Regions from separate parts of the Clostridium sp. DL-VIII genome, predicted to be linked through region 2. Evidence: riboswitches for the same ligand, from Rfam matches in the RefSeq annotation. Region 2 holds a riboswitch; each other region holds the start of a gene.

Region 1 (6,204 bases), 690 kb from region 2:
CCCCATTTTTCCTCATTATCTCTAGCATACTGGATTATTTCTTTTATAGTATCCATTATTAAAGTGGGCTCTCCGCCAAACAAATCAATTTCTATATTTTTTCTTTGACCACTTCTTTTAATTACATAATCTATTGCTTTTTTTGCTGTATCAGCACTCATGACACCACCATGTCCATGATATTCCCCTTCATCAGCAAAACAATACTTACATCTTAGGTTACATCCATGAATTACATTTAAGCAGATGGCTTTTATATAATCTCTATCATCCATAGAGCTGTGTGCTATTTCTTCATATTGGTCTTCTGAGTAAAGAATTCCTTCTTCAGCTAATTCCTGAATTTCATCATATGCTTCAGAAAGTTCTTCTTCATCATATTTTCCGCTAAGAGAATCTAACACTTCTTTTTTATTTCTTAATTTATCATCATCTAATATATCATAAACTAGCTCGTCTACAACATGAACAGCACCTGTATTTACATCTAAGACAAAATAATTTTCACCTTGTTTAAATTTATGTATTAAAGACAATTTATTTTCCTCCTCAACATATAAGGCATACTCCAGAAAATAACTCATAGACTTACTATTTTCTTTCATATGCCTAAAGTAAGCAGTAACCATATAGCTACTGCTTGAAAATTAGTTTTCACATTCTAAGTTTGCAACTGTACAAGATGTCTTACAAGCTGATTGGCATGAGTTTGCACATTCTTTGCATCCTGGTTTACATAAACTATTTTTGATATTTGGTTTGTTTATAGTTTTTATGTGTTTCATCCTAAAAATCCTCCATTAAAAAAATATCCTTAAATATTATAGCATAATATACAAAAGTATAAAAGATTTAGTGAAATCTCTTTTAATTAATTCTATTATTTATAATTTATTCCTAAAAAAAAATATAACAAACACTTTTCTATAAAACTTAAGAAAATAATTTCTTAAGTTTATATAACAAATGCTTATTATATCTTTTAGCCTGGCCACCCCTCATAGCCAATACCATTTTTCACGCTGCACTTACATTATCTCATTATTTTCAAATAACCGTTCCCACAAACTATGTACACCCATTTAAAATTCTATAATACAAATTTACCCCTAAATATTATGTAATATTTACCCCTAAATATATGTAATACTTACCCTAAATTCTTTAAATAATGAAAATAATATAAGCGCTTTACCCTAGTTGATGTAATTTTTAACCCTTTATACTACCCTTAAATCTCTCAACAACTATATTATACATTCATCTAAAACGATTGTGTATTATACTAAAGTATACTTTTTTTGATAAATTATATATTTTTTTATTTTTTTTAGTAATATATTGTAAAAAGCAATAGAAATACATGGTTTAAAACTTTATCTCCACATATTTCTACATTTATTTTTTTAAATTATACCTTTTTCTTTTAATAAATTTATCGCTATCATTTTATTCTTTACATTTAATTTCAAATAAACCGATGCTATATGCTTTTTAACAGTAACTAATGCAATATTTAATTCCTTCGAAATTTCACTTTGTTTATAACCTTCATCTACTAATTTCATTACTTCTAATTCTCTTGGAGTCAATTCTATTTTTTCTCCGAAGCCATAATTTTTCACATAGATATCATTAAATTCATTGCATTTAGTCAGCAACATTTTTGCATACTCATCTTTTCTTCTAATTCCCCTTAATATGGGCAATATATGGGGTGATAATTCAATGAAGCACATCACAATATTATCTTTTTTTGCTAATTCCATTGCTTTGATCAATGACTTTTGCGCTTTTTCTGTATCGTGCAAATTGTACTTAGCAATTGAATCAAATATGTACGAATATAATATTCCAAAAATGTAATTTCTTCCAGCATAAATTTCTAGCATAACCTCCGCCTGAATCTCTAATTCAATATAGCTCTTTTTAAGCATCATGGCTAGTCCAGAAATAATATATCCCATACTCAAATACGGAGAAAATACTTGTAAATCAGGACTATCACCATCATTAATCCATATATGTATATCGTTTAAATTTCCAGTAATTCCATCAATATATCCTAAGGCAATATCTGTCCCATTTAAAAATCTTGGAATATCTAAACTTTTATATTCACTTATTAAACTATTAAACTTATTTCTTATTTCATATTTATCATTTTTATTTATTGAAATTCTCATCAAAAGAAAAAGTGAACAAATTATAATACTTGTCTGATTTTTAGCTTTTGCTTTATGTAGAGCTTTATATGCAAATAACTCTCCATTATAAATATCACCTGTTTCAAAAAAATATTCAGCACTCATCAAATAATTTGCTCCTGCTGCTCCTCTGTTTGATATATGATCAAAATAAACTATCCCTTCTTTAAAATGTTCCACCAATTCCTTAAGCCCACCATTTTTTGTATGATATAAATATAAAAAATGTGGTGAACCAAAAGTAATTGGCATTTTATCATTTGCAATTTTAGACATTCCACCATTGAATAATTCATATGCTTTTTTGTGATATTCTATCATTTTTTCAACATTATTAAGCATCAAAAGACTTTCTAAAAATGAAATTTCTCCAAGTACTTGATTTCTATCCTTTAATTCCTCATTTACTTCATATATGACCCACAACTCATATAGAAGTTCTTTTCCTGCTTGTGGATTTTCATAAAGTATATAGAAAAATATATGTTTTAAATATGCTATAGGCCTATTTACCTTTTGTTCCATTGTCAGCTCATTGAAAACTATTCTAATAATTTTTTTCCATACTTTTGTCAAATTTATGGTATCATTTCTCTCTATTAAATCAAGTATGCGTTCATAGTTTTTCGCCTTATAATAATACTCCATCGCTTCTATATCTTTTGAAATTTTATAATACCAATCTCCACAGACATTATTAATTTCATTTGCATCAATATTTAAAGCTATAATTTCTTCTTTTAATGCACTTCTTAAAATAGAATGCAGTGCATAAGTCTTAGACTTCCTATCATATTTTATAAAGCAGTTATTTGATAATAATTCCTTAATCACTTCATTAGATTTTTCATTTTCTGTTATATAAATAGCTTGTTCCAATGTAAAGTATTCAACTGGTGCAAGCTTTAAAAGAATCTGCTTTGTAGTTTCATCAAATTTATCATATACAGCTTTCTTAATTAACTCCGTAGCTTTGGGAATATTATCAAAAGTATTCTCATTATAATATTGTAATAATGCTAAATAAGTAGCTGAAGTCCATCCCCCTGTGTACTCATACACTTCTGCTTTTTCTTTTTCTGTTAAATTTATTTCATTAATCTCAAAAAACTCTATTGTTTCTTCGAAAGTGAATGCTATATCATCCTGCCACATTACTAAGCATTTCTGCTTCAGCTCAAGTTCAACAAATTGATTAGCTGGCTTGTTGCGACTTATTATCACAATATGTAAATCAGGTATTTCTTCTAAAGCTATAACTTTTATTAAGTAATTGATATAGAGGGTTTTATAATCATACCAATCATCAATTATTATAACAGTTTTCTGTTTTACCGCATCACGAATAGTATCAATTATTCGGTATACATCCATGTTATTTTTAGGAAATCCATATGCACTTAATCTTTGACTCAATTTAACATTTGTAGTCTTAATTGCAGCACAGAACTTATGCCACATCCAGACATCGTCATCCTCTTCACTTGCAGTATCAAACCAAATGGTTTTCATTCCCTTTTTTCTATCCAGAAAACTTTTAACAGAAGTTGTTTTACCATATCCCATAGATGCAGAAACAAAAAATATAGGTACCTCAAATATTTGAGATAACAACTTATTTACACGCTTTCTATGTAATATTTTAGGTCTTAAAATCTGACTTCTCATAGTATTCCCCTTCATCTAAAACAAATTATACAAAATAATCTGCCTTTATATGTTTAGCATTTCTTTTTTTCTTATTGTATGATAACATCTCATTTTCCGCTTTTTTGTCATCGTAACAGGCTATATTGGACATACAACGATATTTTATCACACTTAAAATTCAACTTCAATTTTATTCTATCTCTTGGAAATGTTATCGATAATTGTTGAATTTAATATTATTTTCAACGCCAACCATATTAAGATATCAAGGATACTGTCGGCTTTTTTCACAATGATTTTTTAAATCACGTAAAAAAAGCCAACAATTAATTAACAAATTAATCATTGGCCGGTTGCACCATTAACTCCAAATCCCCAAGGTGCCCAAAATAAGGAGATCCTTCAACATTTCCAACTTAATTAGAATATATACTTAATACTATTTTATTATAATTATCTATATGAATATTTTACCACATTTTCATGCATGAGTATACATATTTTGAGTTTTTTTCCTATAAACTGCGTTATATATGGATATTCAATACTAATTTAACTACACCTAAGAACAAAATCAGTAATGCTTTAGATAAATAAAGCATTACTGATTTTTTCATTTTACATAAATATAATTTTATCTCACTCTTAGTTCTTATAGTGCAATAACCCTATTTAATAATTGATTACTTCTCTTTATAAATTCGTCCATTTCATTTGCATCTAACTCTTTATTTGCTATTTTAGCCAAATCTAAAATATGTTCACAAATAAACTTAACTTCAGACTTTTTAGTTTCATCTTTATATATTTCTACAAGCTTTTTGATTATTGCGCTCTTATTATTTACAACTAGAGTTTTTTCTTCATCAAACATTCCTTGGAAACTCATCCCTGATTTTGCATACATCTTGCTCATCTCAGCCATTCTTCTTGATTCTTCAGACACTAAAACAAGGGCTGGAGTTTCTTCATTTTTTAATCCTTCAACAGATAAATTTTTAACCTTATCTCCAAGTTCATTTTTAAACAAATCTTCTATTTCTTTATTTAAAGCCTTTACTGTTTCATCATTCTCATCAGCTTTACTTCCTAACGTATCTGAAATATCTGAATCTATTCTATTAAATTTAACTCCTGATTCATGCATCTCTAGGAATGAAATAAAATGATCATCTAATGAACAATCTAAAATAACAGCATCTAAATCATATTCTTTAAACATCTTTATATACTGTGATTGTTGTTTTTCATTATTAACATAGAATACTTTATTTTCATGCTTTTCTTTATTAGCTTCAAGATAGTCCTTTAATGTTATAAATTCACCTTTCAAATTCTTAAATATAATTATTTCTTTAATCTTATCATAGAATTTTTGATCTCTTAAACAACCATATTTAATGAATATTTGTATATCTGGCCAGAATTTATCGAATTCTTCTCTGCTATTTTTAAATAAATCAACTAATTTATCTGCAACCTTCTTTACTATATGATTAGAAATCTTTGAAACTTCTTTATCATTTTGAAGGAAACTTCTTGAAACATTCAAAGGTAGATCTGGACAATCTATTGTTCCTTTTAATAATAATAAGAATTCTGGGATTACTTCTTTAATATTATCTGCAACAAACACTTGATTATTATATAGTTTTACTTGTCCTTCTGTCGCTTCAAATTCATGAGTTAATTTAGGAAAATATAATATTCCTTTCAAATTAAAAGGATAATCTACATTTAAATGAATCCAAAACAATGGTTCATTAAAATCCATAAACACCTTTCTATAAAAATCTTTATATTCTTCATCAGTACAATCTTTAGGAGCCTTAATCCATAAAGGATTTGTATCATTCAAAGGCTTTGGAGCCTCTGGTTCAACTAATTCTTGATATTCAGTTCCATCTTCTTTTTTCTTTGTTTCATACTTTGGCTCTTCTTCTGGCTTATTTTCATCTTCTAAATATATTTCTGTAGGTAAGAAAGAACAATATTTTTTTATAATTTCTCTAACTTTATATTCCTCTAAAAATTCTGTACTTTCATCATCAACAAATAAAGTTATTGTTGTACCTCTTGCTAACCTATCAGTCGAAACTCCAATTTCATATTCTGTTCCTCCAGAACATTCCCATCTTACAGCTTCAGCACCTTCTTTAAATGACAATGTATCAATTTGAACTTTAGTGGATACCATAAAAGTAGAATAAAACCCTAGTCCAAAGTGACCGATTATATCCTTGCCTTCATCCATTTTATCTTTATATTTTTCCATAAAATCAGTTGCTCCTGAAAAAGCTACCTGGTTAATATATTTTTTAACCTCCTCTTCAGTCATACCAATACC
Region 2 (6,204 bases):
AACATATACATTAATCTTTAGCAGTTATATGATTCTCAGATTAATGAAGTATAGAAGCAGGAGTATATCAATAAGCCCTCTAGAATTTAGTAAAAGCAGCAATTAAAGTTACATATATATTAACTATTAATACCACATTATTCAGAAATGAAATTGTGGTATTTTTTATTAATTCCGCCGTTACTTTGATATTTTTATAGCATCTATATAAAAAAATAAAGTTACTATTATTATCAGAATATTATTAAGACTAATGAGGAAGAGGTGTAGTAATATATTCATAATGGAAAATATAAGAATGTACGACCATAATAAAAATGAGAAGAGACATTAATATAATGTTTCCTCTTATTTTTAAATTTATACTTAATAAATACAAAGAAGTTTCTGTTTGGGTTCTGATTAGTCATAATCAATTAGTATATCTATTGTAAGTTGAATATGTGTATTAAAAAGATCTACTGCATTATTGATATCACGATCTAGTGCAGCTTGCATTAATGCCTTATGTTCATTAGCAATAGGTCGATTATTATCACGGGGAACGGACCAGCTTCTGTAAAGTTCACTCATATTCCATAAACGATCACAGATATCTAGCAATATTTGATTATCACAAGCCTCAATTAATGTACGGTGGAATTTACTATGTAGTAAAGACCAATCATCACTTATACGAGTTTTATCATTTTGAGAATATTCCGGGGTTTGCTCTAATTGGTGTTGGAGTGCTATTATATTAGATTCCCATAAAATATCACCTTTGGAAATAGATAGCCTTAGAGCCGCCCCTTCGTTAATTTTACGTGCTTCAATAATGTCTTCTAAATCAGACTTAGAAAGTGTCATTACGGTAAATCCATAGTTTGGGCTTTGCTTAGCAAGTCCCTGAGCTGCTAAACGTGTTAATGCTTCACGCACAACAGCAATGGATACGTCAAAACGTATCTTTAATTCTCCGGGCATCAGTGGTGAGCCAGGGGAAAGGCGACCAGATAATATATCAGTACGAAGCTCAGAAAAAACACTTTCAGTTAAGGTTAATGATCCATTTCGTCTTGCCATAATTTATAAACCATCCTTTTGAATAAAAAATATTGTTTTAAATATAAAATAAACCGTAAGTACTACATATTTGTTCTAGAAATAAGATTTATATTATATTTGGTAATTTCATTAGACATTTTAAAGTATACACAATATTTCTTCAAAAGTCGATTATCGATTAAGAATCGATTTTGGTTGACTGAATCGATTTAAGAAAGTATACTAGTTATAACAAGATGAATATTGTAGTTTTTAGTTGCAATTAAAAAAAGTTAGGAGGAAAAAGACATGAGTAAAGATTTTTTTGAAAAGTTACCAAAGGTAGCAAGTTTTGAAGTTACAAGTAAAGATGTTAAAGATGGAGAGGCATTTGCGTTATCTCAATATTCTGGAATATTTGGTATCGAAGGAGGACAAGATGTCTCACCACAATTATCTTGGTCTGGAGCACCAGAAGGAACAAAAAGTTATGCAGTAACTATATATGATTTAGATGCGCCAACTGGTGCTGGATTCTGGCACTGGGCAGTTGCTAATATCCCTGCAATTGTTACTGAATTAGAAACAGGATCAGGAGATGCAGCTTGTTCAGTACTGCCAAAAGGAGCAATTCAACTTCCTAATGACGCACGTGCTGCAAGATATATAGGAGCTGCTCCACCAGCAGGACATGGAAAACACACATATGTAATTGTTGTTTATGCATTAGATGTTGAAGATATAGGTATACCTGTTGATTCAACACCAACATTTCTTGGATTTAATATGGGAGGTCATACTCTTGCTCGTGCAGTTATGACCGCAACAGCAGAATTATAATATAAAAGTTATAATAACTAGGCCTATTATAAAAAAAGGTGATGATAAAAATGAAGTTGATTAATTTTAAATTGGGAAAAGAAATACGATTAGGAATTAAAGTAGAACAAGGCATTATAGATGTAGAAAAAGCAGCAGCTATTAATTCATTTAATGTACCTAATACTATGGAAAAAGTAATTGAAAATGCAGAAAAAGGCTTATTACAATTAGAAGAATTAATAAAGAAGGAAGTAGAAATTATACCAGAAGAGCAAATAATTTATGCACCATGTGTAAATAATCCCGAAAAGATACTTTGTGTTGGTTTAAATTATTTAAGCCATAGGGAAGAATGCAATATCGTTACACCTGAGTTTCCAGTTATTTTTAGTAAATTTAATAATACATTAGCTGCTCATAATCAATTGATTAATCTTCCTAAATCAGCAGAGAAATTTGATTATGAAGCAGAACTAGTTGTTGTTATAGGAAAAGAAGCTAAAAATATTTCTAAGGAAGATGCACTTTCCTATGTTTTTGGATACACTGTTGGAAATGATTTAACTGCTCGTGATCTTCAATTCCGTACAGAACAATGGCTGCTCGGTAAAACCTGTGATGATTTTGCACCAATTGGCCCGTATTTGATGACAGCTGACGAAGTGGATCCAAATAATCTAGACATAAAATGTGAAGTAAATGGAGAAATTCGCCAATCTGCAAATACCAAAGATATGATCTTTGATTGTGCAACAATTGTAAGTTATATTTCTCAGCATTTAACATTAAAACCAGGAGATATTATTTTCACGGGAACACCTAGTGGGGTTATTTTAGGCTATCCTGAAGCTGAACAATGCTGGCTGAAATCAGGAGATAAGGTTGAAGTATCTATTGAAAAATTAGGAACTTTAAATAATGTATTAGAATAGTTATATTTCTTGTGACTATAATGATTTTAATAATAATATTATATAATAACACCACTTTACAAGTAATTAGATTCCCATAAAATACAATGAACCAAACACCGATTTCTTGCACAAAATAATCATAGTTCCAATACGATTCTTTAACAAGGACGGTGTTTGGTTCTATGAATAGTATTGGCAGTAATTCAACAATTAATACATTAAAGAAGTATTTAAATGCATATAAAAGTATTTTTTATAAACGAAGTTTTGAAAACTTTCAGATACTTATTTTTTCAATTTTCTATATGCAGGAAGTAAAATCTATAAAGCTAATTTATGATAAATTTATAAAGAAGTATTGGAATGTATGCTTAAATAGATTTTACTATTTCTTATCAGAGAAAAATTTTAAGTATGCTTAGCAATAGCAATTCCTATACTGCATAATAACAAAATCAAATATATCAAATTTCCTATACAGTATAGGATTTATGATAAATCTAGAACAAAACTTGAATTAGCATCTGAAATGATATTATCCGTTGCCCCTGCGTTAGCAGAATATTAAGTTATAGTCACATGTGATTCGTGGCATAGCAAAAAGCCATCTATAAGTGAAATCGAAAAATTTTCAAACATACATATTATAGGAACTCTACGCTCAGATACAGCAATATTTGAAGTAAATTTTGAAAAACATACTGGTAAAAAAGGACGTCCAAGAAAAAAGGAAAATAAAATTAATTATAGGAATCTTAAATACACTAAAGAAGGTGAATTTTTTATAGCATATACAAAAGCCAAAATTAATTTAACAAATAAAAATGTCTATATAACTCTTACCACCACGGGTATAGAAAATTTCAAATCTGTTAGGCTTTATATGAGTACTATAAAACCTAAGAAAATTAAAAGCTTTGATAATGTACCTTCTGATGATAAACCATAACTTAATAAAAGTATTTATAATATTTATAAAATCCGTTGGAATATTGAAGTTATATTTTATCAATATATAAAAATATGAAATTATATAGAATTTTTTATGTTATAATGTTAATATTGTAAGTGTATTAATAATTTGATCATTATTAATAAAATATGTAAATTGGAAGCTGTGAAAAACTTTCTTATTTTGGGCACATTGAGAGTTTAGAGCTAGTTGTGCAACCGACCAATTAAATTTACTAATCTTTTAAGATTAGTAAATTTTAATTGGTCATTTTTATTTATAAATTAAAAGGTACTAATGTGAAAAATTATACTACAATATTAAAATTTGAGGTGATCTTATGATTAAATGGAAAGAAGAATATGCGCTTGGAATAAACCATATTGACGAACAACATGAAAAATTATTTGAAATTGCAGAACGTGCATATGAATTATTGAATAATAATTTTATTACAGATAAGTATGATAAAATTATTGAGATACTTGGTGAGTTAAAAGACTATACTGTATTTCATTTTAAATCAGAAGAAAAGTATATGTTAAGTATAAGATATAAAAGATTTCTTTCTCATAAAGTAGAGCATGAAAACTTTATAAATGAAATTAATAACATTAATTTAAATGTAATTGATTTAGATCAGGATGAATGTGTAAAAGGATTATTAGAATTTATAGTAGATTGGATAGATAAACATATTTTAAATCAAGACAAGCTTATAGTTGGAGATTAAGATATTTAAACTTTAATTTTTGTTTATTTAGCTAATATTAAGAAAAAGAACTGCTTAAGAAAAAACATACAATAGTGCTATTTTATGACTGTATTTATATGTTTAAAGAAAAAAGTATTTTTTTCTTTAGTCATTGTGATAATATTTATACTGTAAATAGCCGGTTATCTATAAAAATGATTGTAGAGTTATTAAGAAGTTTTCGTGATTTATTTAATTTTAGTTTATTCTGGATTTTAGTATTAAAAATTTGTGTGCACGAGTTTTAATGATTTAACTGAGTTAAGTATGTAGAGCTGTTAAAATAAGTGAAGTTTAAAGAATATCTAAAAATAAAGGTAAATTAGGTAGAAATACTTAGTCTACCTTCATTTTTTTACATACAGATAATAAGCAGTAGCTAAGAGCAATTCAATTACTGCTTTTAAATTATTTCTTAATGTATTCTTTATAAGGAAATGGAATAATGATCTCTCCATTAACAATTTTATAGTTTGTATTTTCTATGGGATTTAGATTTTGAACTAAGTTAATGCCAATATTATAGAAAACTTCAGGTAAAATTTTTGGATCTTGAAAAACAGTGCCTGCCATAAATCCTTTATCAACTAAAGCTCTTGCTTCAGGGAGCGCATCAATCCAAACAACTGTGATATTTTTTGATGTATCCTCTTTGTTGTAGCCATATTTTGTAGTGTTTTAATAGCACCTAACAGTAAAAGATATGATTATCTAAATAACTATTCAATTGTATCCAAATTGAAATATGGTAATACAAGTTTTCTATTTACAATATAAGATAATAGTAGTAAAATGTACACGAACACTAGTTCGCATATGTTTTATATAATAATGACAATAAGGAGATGACAGTATGTTGACAGAAAAGCAAAAAATGATTTTAGATATTATTAAGGATTATATAGAGAAGGAAAAAATACCACCAACAGTCAGAGAAATATGCAAGATTGCAGATATTAATTCAACATCATCAGTACAAGCTCATATAGATAGATTAGAGAAAAAAGGATATATAAAAAAAGACAAGGGATGTAATAGGAGTATCAGAATAAAGGAAATAATTTAGTTGGAAGTTTTTGATTACTAAATTAACGTAAAATGATATTACATAACAAAAAATTATAAAAATTATATTCTGTGTTAAAATAAATAAAAATTTAGAGTTTTCTTAGAAGACACCCAATAACATAATGTTAAAATCCCCGGTATATGAGATGATATACATATGATAAGAATTTATTTATCGAGAGTATTTGGGAAAAAAGATGGAATCAATCAGGCTGACTTGGCTAGGAAAACAGGAATAAGGCCTAATACTATTTTAAAATATAAATCATACATAGAACTTTTCGCATATAATTTTAACAGTATAATTTGTATAAATTTATTCTATAATATAGATAAGAAAAGCTTAGTACTGCAAATACTAAGCTAATCCTAGAACGTTTTTTGTTTTAGGGATATTAGATTGAATTATTGATTTAAGAAAAGAGTACTACTCTTTGGGAGAAGGTGGGGCACTCTTTTCTTTTATACTTTTAAGTGTGTAGTAGGCTGATCATTACCGAAAATTTAGAGTATGCATAATTCTTCACCTTGATCAGTTTTCACATAATACGATATAAAATTGTTTTTTTCATTATTGGTTTTATTTATGTCTATTACTTTATACTCTATTTTTTTTCTATCCTTTTCACTTGCATATTGATCTCTTGTATTATCAACTGTAAGTTTAA
Region 3 (6,204 bases), 600 kb from region 2:
TCCAGCTAAAACTCCGTATGGAATAATTGTAGATATTGATGTCATTAAAGGCGCACCTGAAAAATTTATATTTTCAGGAATAGGAGATTTGATATCTAATATCACTGCTTTACATGATTGGAAATTTGAAGAAGAGAATGGGAAAGCAATTATTGATGATTTTGCAACTATGATATCTAAAAAGGCAGTAAATAGTTTTGTAAGAACCGAATTTAAAAGCATTAAAGATGATCTGTTTCTGAAAGAGCTAGTTGATTCTTTAACCTTAAATGGGATTTCTATGGAGATTGCAGGAGATAGTTCTCCAGCCTCAGGATCAGAACATTTAATTTCACATGCTCTAGATAAATTTCTTGAGCATCCTGAACTTCATGGGATACAAGTTGGTATTGCAACATACATTATGGCAAAGGTACAAGATCATAGATCTGAAAGAATAACAAAAGTATTAAAGGAAACAGGTTTTTTCGAGTATGTTAAAACATTAAAATTAAAAAAGGAAGATTTCAGAAGAGCTATAGATGAGGCTCCGCTTATAAAGCCTAATAGATATACATATATTCATGTTGAGGAAAATAGAATACTTGCTAAAAAGATAGTTGATGAAGATGAAGTGTTAAATAATATCTTAATATAAAGTATATATGCTGCTTCATAAATAAAGCTGAATAAATATTTAGATGAAGGCAAAACTAATCGTGTATTTATTAATAATTAGAGGAGGCAGGTTTATGAAAAAATTGGAAAAAGGTGAACATGAGAAAGCAATGGAGAAAGCTAAGAAAATGCTTGATAAAGGGTGCGGAATGAGTGAAATAGTAAAAGAAACTAATTTAAGTGAGGAAAATGTGCTGAAAGCAAAAAGAAAATGGGAAGAGTTATCATAAAAATTATTAATAAACAATTAATTTGTTATTTATAAGTTGAATAATAAAACTTACTTTATATAACTATCAATATGTCGCAAAGATTTAATAGCGATATGTTGATAGTTTTTTTATTTAAAAATATAATTATCTATGAATAAATATGCAATAATAATGAATATAGTGTATAATATAATTATATTATTAGAAATAGAGGGAACTACTATGAATAGCATTATATATCAATATATAGATTATACAAATGAAAAATTTAAGGAAGTGATAGATTTAAGATTTAATATTTTATTTAAACCATATAGCAAAATTAGTAAATATGATTACGATGAATTTGATCATATAAGTTTTCATTTAGTGGCATTAAGGGAAGATAAAGTTATAGGATACTCAAGAATGACTAAAGTAAATGATAAAGGCAAAATCACTAACGTAGTTGTTAATCCGGAATACATAAAAAAAGGAATTGGATTTGAAATGATGAAAAGGCATATTTTTAAGGCTGAAGAAAATAATATTGGGCATTTATACTTAAATGCAAGGGCAGACACCATCAATTTTTATAAAAAAATCGGATTTGAGTGTAAAGAAGACATGTTTTTATCTGAGAAAAGCGGATTGATGCTGCAGAAAATGTGCTATGAAGTGAATTTAGTAAGATAGTATTAGAGAAAGGATAAATTTGATATAGATTATAAGGTGTTTTTGAATTATTACATGCATATGAAAAATATTTAAGTCTAGATTGAATATAACGGAACAGAAGGAATTATTGTAGAAATATGCAACTAATATTGAAAAATGTAAGAAAATGGAGTAGTATATAGTGTATATATTGATAATAGTACACTTATTGAAAGGTAAGGTCACAAAGCCATGGGTCTAAGGAATGTTATGTCTATGATTGCCAGGCTACTAAGAGGAAGTTGTTAAGAATAAATGTTTATGCTTTTATTAGGTGTCTATTATTAATTAATAGGCACTTTTTCTATGTATAGGAACTATCTGAAGGGGAAGGATTAATAAAAGTTTGTTTTTTATAAACTAATGGAAAATAGTTTTTTGAAATTAGTGATGTCAATGCTTATTGGAGTATTAATTGGTTAAAAGGTCACAAAAAAGAGAGTAGCACATGCATTTTTTATTTGTATTAATTAAAAATGTATATTTATAAAAAGTAATGTAAAGTGAGGGAAAAGTTATGGGAGTAAGATTAAGTTGTATTGATGTCTGTCATGGTTCTAAAGTTGTTTCAAATGATTTTTACATAAAGCATTTCGAACAACAAGATAAGGATGTGAGACATTTGTTAGAAGATGTAATGGGAAGAGATAAGAGATATATGTTTGATGAAGGCGAGAATTCTCTATCCTTATCCATAAAAGCTGCAAAATCTGTGTTAGATAAAGCAGGTTTGCAGGGGAGTGATATAGATGTATTAGTTTATTCGTCGATATTATCGGAATATGTATCACCTCCAACATCGATTTTGTTGCACAAAGAATTAAATTTAAAGGAAAATGTAATGTGCTTTGATATGAATGCAAACTGTGCAGGCATGGGAGTTGCTTTGGAGAATATATCAAATTATTTAATGTCCTCTAAACATGCAAAGATGGCTCTAATAGTTGGATGCGATGATGATAATTCCTTATGTGATACTAATAATGAAATATGTTATGGAAATTATGGACATGCTGCATGTGCAATAATCTTAGAAAAAGTAGATGAGAATTGTGGGGTGATTGACACTGAATATTATATAAATACAGAAGTTAGTGATAAAGTTTTGTATCCAAGTAATGGTTTTTCAAGTTTTTTTAAATCTAAAAATGTTGATGAACTTTGGTTAAAATGGACACCATTTGATACAGGAGTATTTATGTATCCTGCTACAGAAATAATGACGAAAGTCATAAAAAATGCAGGATTAACTAAAGATGATATCAGTATGTTTTGTTTATCACAACTTGCATTTACTAATACGAAGAAAATAAGAGAACTTATGGATTTAGAGGATGATAAAACAATATATATAGGGAATGAGTATGGATATACAGGTACTACTAGTCCGTTTATAGCATTATATGAATCCATAGAACGAGGCAAAATTAAGAGGGGAGATTATATTGTATTTTGGACATTCGGAGCAGGCTCTCAGAGTATAGTAATGCTATATAAATATTGAAATATAAATAATTAATGTAATATATAGGGGGTAAAAATGGATAAAAAAGAAAGTTTTAAAATAAGGTTCAATAAGAAGACGCTTAAATTTGTGTTAATAATATATATGATATGTTGCGTCCTGTCATTTATATTCTATTGTGGTTTGAAATTATTTGGCTTTAATGATGCTATAAGTGTAAAATCTTTAATATTACTAGGAATATTTGTTGCTATTTATGCTATAGTGCTACATAAGTGTTATAAGCTTACACTTGCTAAAAATGGCTTTAATATCAAAGCTTTTAATGTAACAAAGGGGATACTTTTATTTATAACTTATTTTCAATATTTATATTTAAACTTTACAATGCACTTAAATTCTTTATGGCTAGTAATTTTCTTCTTTACTATTCTTGGAGCGTTATTTTTTGATGTAAAAATGATTAGTGCATCGATAATTTTGAGTATTATATGTCAAGTTATAGTTTTTATAAACAATCCTTCAATTTTTTTAGCTAAAGAATTTACAGTGGCAGAAGCATCTATGACAATTATTACAATTCTGATAACTTTAACATTAGTTTTTGTTGTCGTATATTTTGCATCAAGTTTGTTAGAATCAATTGGCGAAAAAGAAAGTCAAGTAGAGGAAGAGAAGGAAAAAATATTAAATTTGTTCCAAAGTATAACTCAAATTTCAAATACGGTTTTAGCATCAAGTGAAAATTTAAGTGTTGCTATTGAAGAACAAACGAGCTCTCTTTTAGAAGTATCAGGAACAAGTCAATCTATGTCAAAAGACTCAGGTGAAATGTTAAACAAATCAAATAAGAATAAGGAAATATTAAATACATTACTAAGTGCTAATGAAGTAGTTACTAATAAAACAAAAGATAATGAAACTAAAGTAAAAGAGTTTATTGAAATTACTGATAAAAATCAAGAGGCTTTAAATAATACACTGTCAATTATTAATGATATAAAGAATAATATACAAGATACTTTTAAGTCTACAAATGATTTGGAACAAAAATCAAGAGAGGTAGATGAAATATTAAAGCTTATTGGAGATATATCAGAGCAGACAAATCTTCTTGCATTAAATGCATCAATTGAGGCGGCAAGAGCTGGAGAATATGGTAAGGGATTTGCAGTTGTAGCAGAGGAAATAAGAAAATTAGCAGAAGGAACAAAGGAATCACTTAATCAGGTAAGTGCAATAGTGGAAGAATTGAAAAACAATATAAATTTAGTTCAAAGACAAATGACTGATAATAATGAAAAGTCTCAAGTAGGGAATAATATTATTAATGAAACTGTAAAAGGAATAAATAATATGACTTCAAATTTAAAATTATTCAGTAATAATATTATGGAAATAAATAAGGCATCTAATACATTATTTACAGAGACTAAAAATGTAGTAAATTTTAACGAAGAAGTAGCTAATTTAATTAAGGATACAATTTCAAAATTTGAAACGGTGACAGAATCTATAGCTCAAGGAGCTGCTACTAGTGAAGAAATAGAAGCGAGTATTAATGAATTGAAGAATATTGCTGAGGATATGAACAAGCTTATTAAATAAATATTATATCAGAGTTTGTGGAAGGATACATAGAGACTTAATGGTATAAAACCAATAGCATATTACTACATTAAATAGTAGCAAAAAAAATAATTTGATTGCTTTTTGTGTCAATATATCCAGTTAATATAAATGATGTTAATAAAATTTAAAAATGTTTTGTAAGTTATTGAGTTCATTTCCTTAATGTGCTATAATCTAAAGAAAATAAATTATAACATAATTTTCTAATTATTATATAGTGATGCACCGTGGTGGAGAATTGTTAGATATACATCATCAGGTTGCGCACAATTCGCTAGACCGACAATACTTAGTTCTTTTTTGAGTTTTGATTATGTTGTAGTATTGGGCCTAGGATGAAATGTCACAACCAAATACCTGAAGATTATTAAGAAATATTTTAGGATTATCTCCAATTCTATATAGATGGGAATAATCCTTTTTATTAAGAATAAAATATGTGTTTTAATAAAAACATGCAGGAGGGTTATAATACCATGTGGGGAAAATTTATAATAGAGTATTTAAAATCACCTAGAACAGTAGGAGCTGTAGCACCTAGTTCTAAAAAGCTTGCTGAAAAGATGGCTTGTGATATTGACTATGAAAATGCAAAGTGTATTGTTGAGTATGGACCAGGGACTGGGGTATTTACTGAAAGATTAGTGAGAAAAATAAAAAAGCAGACTTTATTAATGCTTATCGAATATAATGAGGAATTTTGCAGGCAGCTAAAAGAAAGATATAGTAATTATAGTAATATTGTAGTTGTAAATGATTCGGCAGAAAATATAGACAAGTATCTAAAAAAATATAATATTAAAGAAGTAGATTATGTAGTTTCTGGATTACCATTTGCAAGTCTACCAAAAAGTATGTCAAATATAATATTAAAAAAGACAAGAGATATCTTAAAGAAAAATGGTTTGTTTATAACTTTTCAGTATACATTACTTAAGAAAGGTTACATAGGAAGTTATTTTAAGGATATAAGCTTAGAGAGAGTTATATTCAATTTACCACCAGCTTATGTTTTAAAATGCCAAAATACATAAAAATATTTTTGTGTTTTGAAATATAATTAAATGTCAAAAGTGGGATTTTAAAAAATTGAATAAGATTAATTAATAGTTAGTGTGAAATCCATGACAATATCTTTTATAGATATTATCATGGGATTTTTTTATTTAAGAATTTATTTGAAAATAGAATTAGAATGAGAGTTAATTCTATTTTCATTTTTATCTATTTTAAATTCATCAATTTTGCTGCCTTTTGAACTTATAGCTGAAACATTAATGTAATTTGTTTCAACATCTACAACTAAAAAGTGATATACGGCAATTGGAGGGATTACAACTCCTTTTTTACTTGTATATTTGTCTCTGAGTTTTTCACCGCCGCCACCTGTAATTACCTGTGTAATACTGTTTTCGTAACAAAAATTTTCATTGCTGAAAGAAGCATCAATTACTTTTCTTGAATAATTGTGTTCATGACCTGAAAAAACTATATCTATATTGTACTTATCAACAATTTTCCAAAATTCATCTCTACATTCTG

What was found. Region 2 has a riboswitch for cyclic di-GMP ahead of CDLVIII_RS20520 (bacteriohemerythrin). Riboswitches for the same ligand answer to the same signal wherever they lie in the genome.
Region 1: it holds a riboswitch for cyclic di-GMP, as region 2 does, so the genes downstream of both, CDLVIII_RS23720 (LuxR C-terminal-related transcriptional regulator) here and CDLVIII_RS20520 (bacteriohemerythrin) in region 2, are expected to answer to the same signal.
Region 3: it holds a riboswitch for cyclic di-GMP, as region 2 does, so the genes downstream of both, CDLVIII_RS23370 (3-oxoacyl-[acyl-carrier-protein] synthase III C-terminal domain-containing protein) here and CDLVIII_RS20520 (bacteriohemerythrin) in region 2, are expected to answer to the same signal.

The regions. Positions count from the first base shown of each region.
Region 1 is NZ_CM001240.1:5,156,783-5,162,986, forward strand. It holds gene scfB (thioether cross-link-forming SCIFF peptide maturase) at 1-536, opposite strand, end outside; gene scfA (six-cysteine ranthipeptide SCIFF) at 648-785, opposite strand; gene CDLVIII_RS23720 (LuxR C-terminal-related transcriptional regulator) at 1,407-3,875, opposite strand; cyclic di-GMP riboswitch class II at 4,198-4,279, opposite strand; gene htpG (molecular chaperone HtpG) at 4,510-6,204, opposite strand, start outside.
Region 2 is NZ_CM001240.1:4,465,903-4,472,106, reverse strand. It holds gene CDLVIII_RS20545 (ferric reductase-like transmembrane domain-containing protein) at 1-106, shown strand, start outside; gene CDLVIII_RS20540 (GntR family transcriptional regulator) at 403-1,065, opposite strand; gene CDLVIII_RS20535 (YbhB/YbcL family Raf kinase inhibitor-like protein) at 1,336-1,866, shown strand; gene CDLVIII_RS20530 (fumarylacetoacetate hydrolase family protein) at 1,917-2,780, shown strand; gene CDLVIII_RS20525 (hypothetical protein) at 2,945-3,184, shown strand; cyclic di-GMP riboswitch class II at 3,864-3,947, shown strand; gene CDLVIII_RS20520 (bacteriohemerythrin) at 4,055-4,447, shown strand; gene CDLVIII_RS32250 (hypothetical protein) at 4,877-5,041, opposite strand; gene CDLVIII_RS20515 (winged helix DNA-binding protein) at 5,322-5,534, shown strand; gene CDLVIII_RS32245 (transcriptional regulator) at 5,694-5,903, shown strand; gene CDLVIII_RS32240 (DUF4362 domain-containing protein) at 6,041-6,204, opposite strand, start outside.
Region 3 is NZ_CM001240.1:5,066,800-5,073,003, reverse strand. It holds gene CDLVIII_RS23380 (iron-containing alcohol dehydrogenase family protein) at 1-637, shown strand, start outside; gene CDLVIII_RS31605 (hypothetical protein) at 732-887, shown strand; gene CDLVIII_RS23375 (GNAT family N-acetyltransferase) at 1,092-1,544, shown strand; cyclic di-GMP riboswitch class I at 1,715-1,801, shown strand; gene CDLVIII_RS23370 (3-oxoacyl-[acyl-carrier-protein] synthase III C-terminal domain-containing protein) at 2,083-3,069, shown strand; gene CDLVIII_RS23365 (methyl-accepting chemotaxis protein) at 3,106-4,638, shown strand; gene CDLVIII_RS23360 (rRNA adenine N-6-methyltransferase family protein) at 5,139-5,696, shown strand; gene CDLVIII_RS23355 (metallophosphoesterase) at 5,837-6,204, opposite strand, start outside.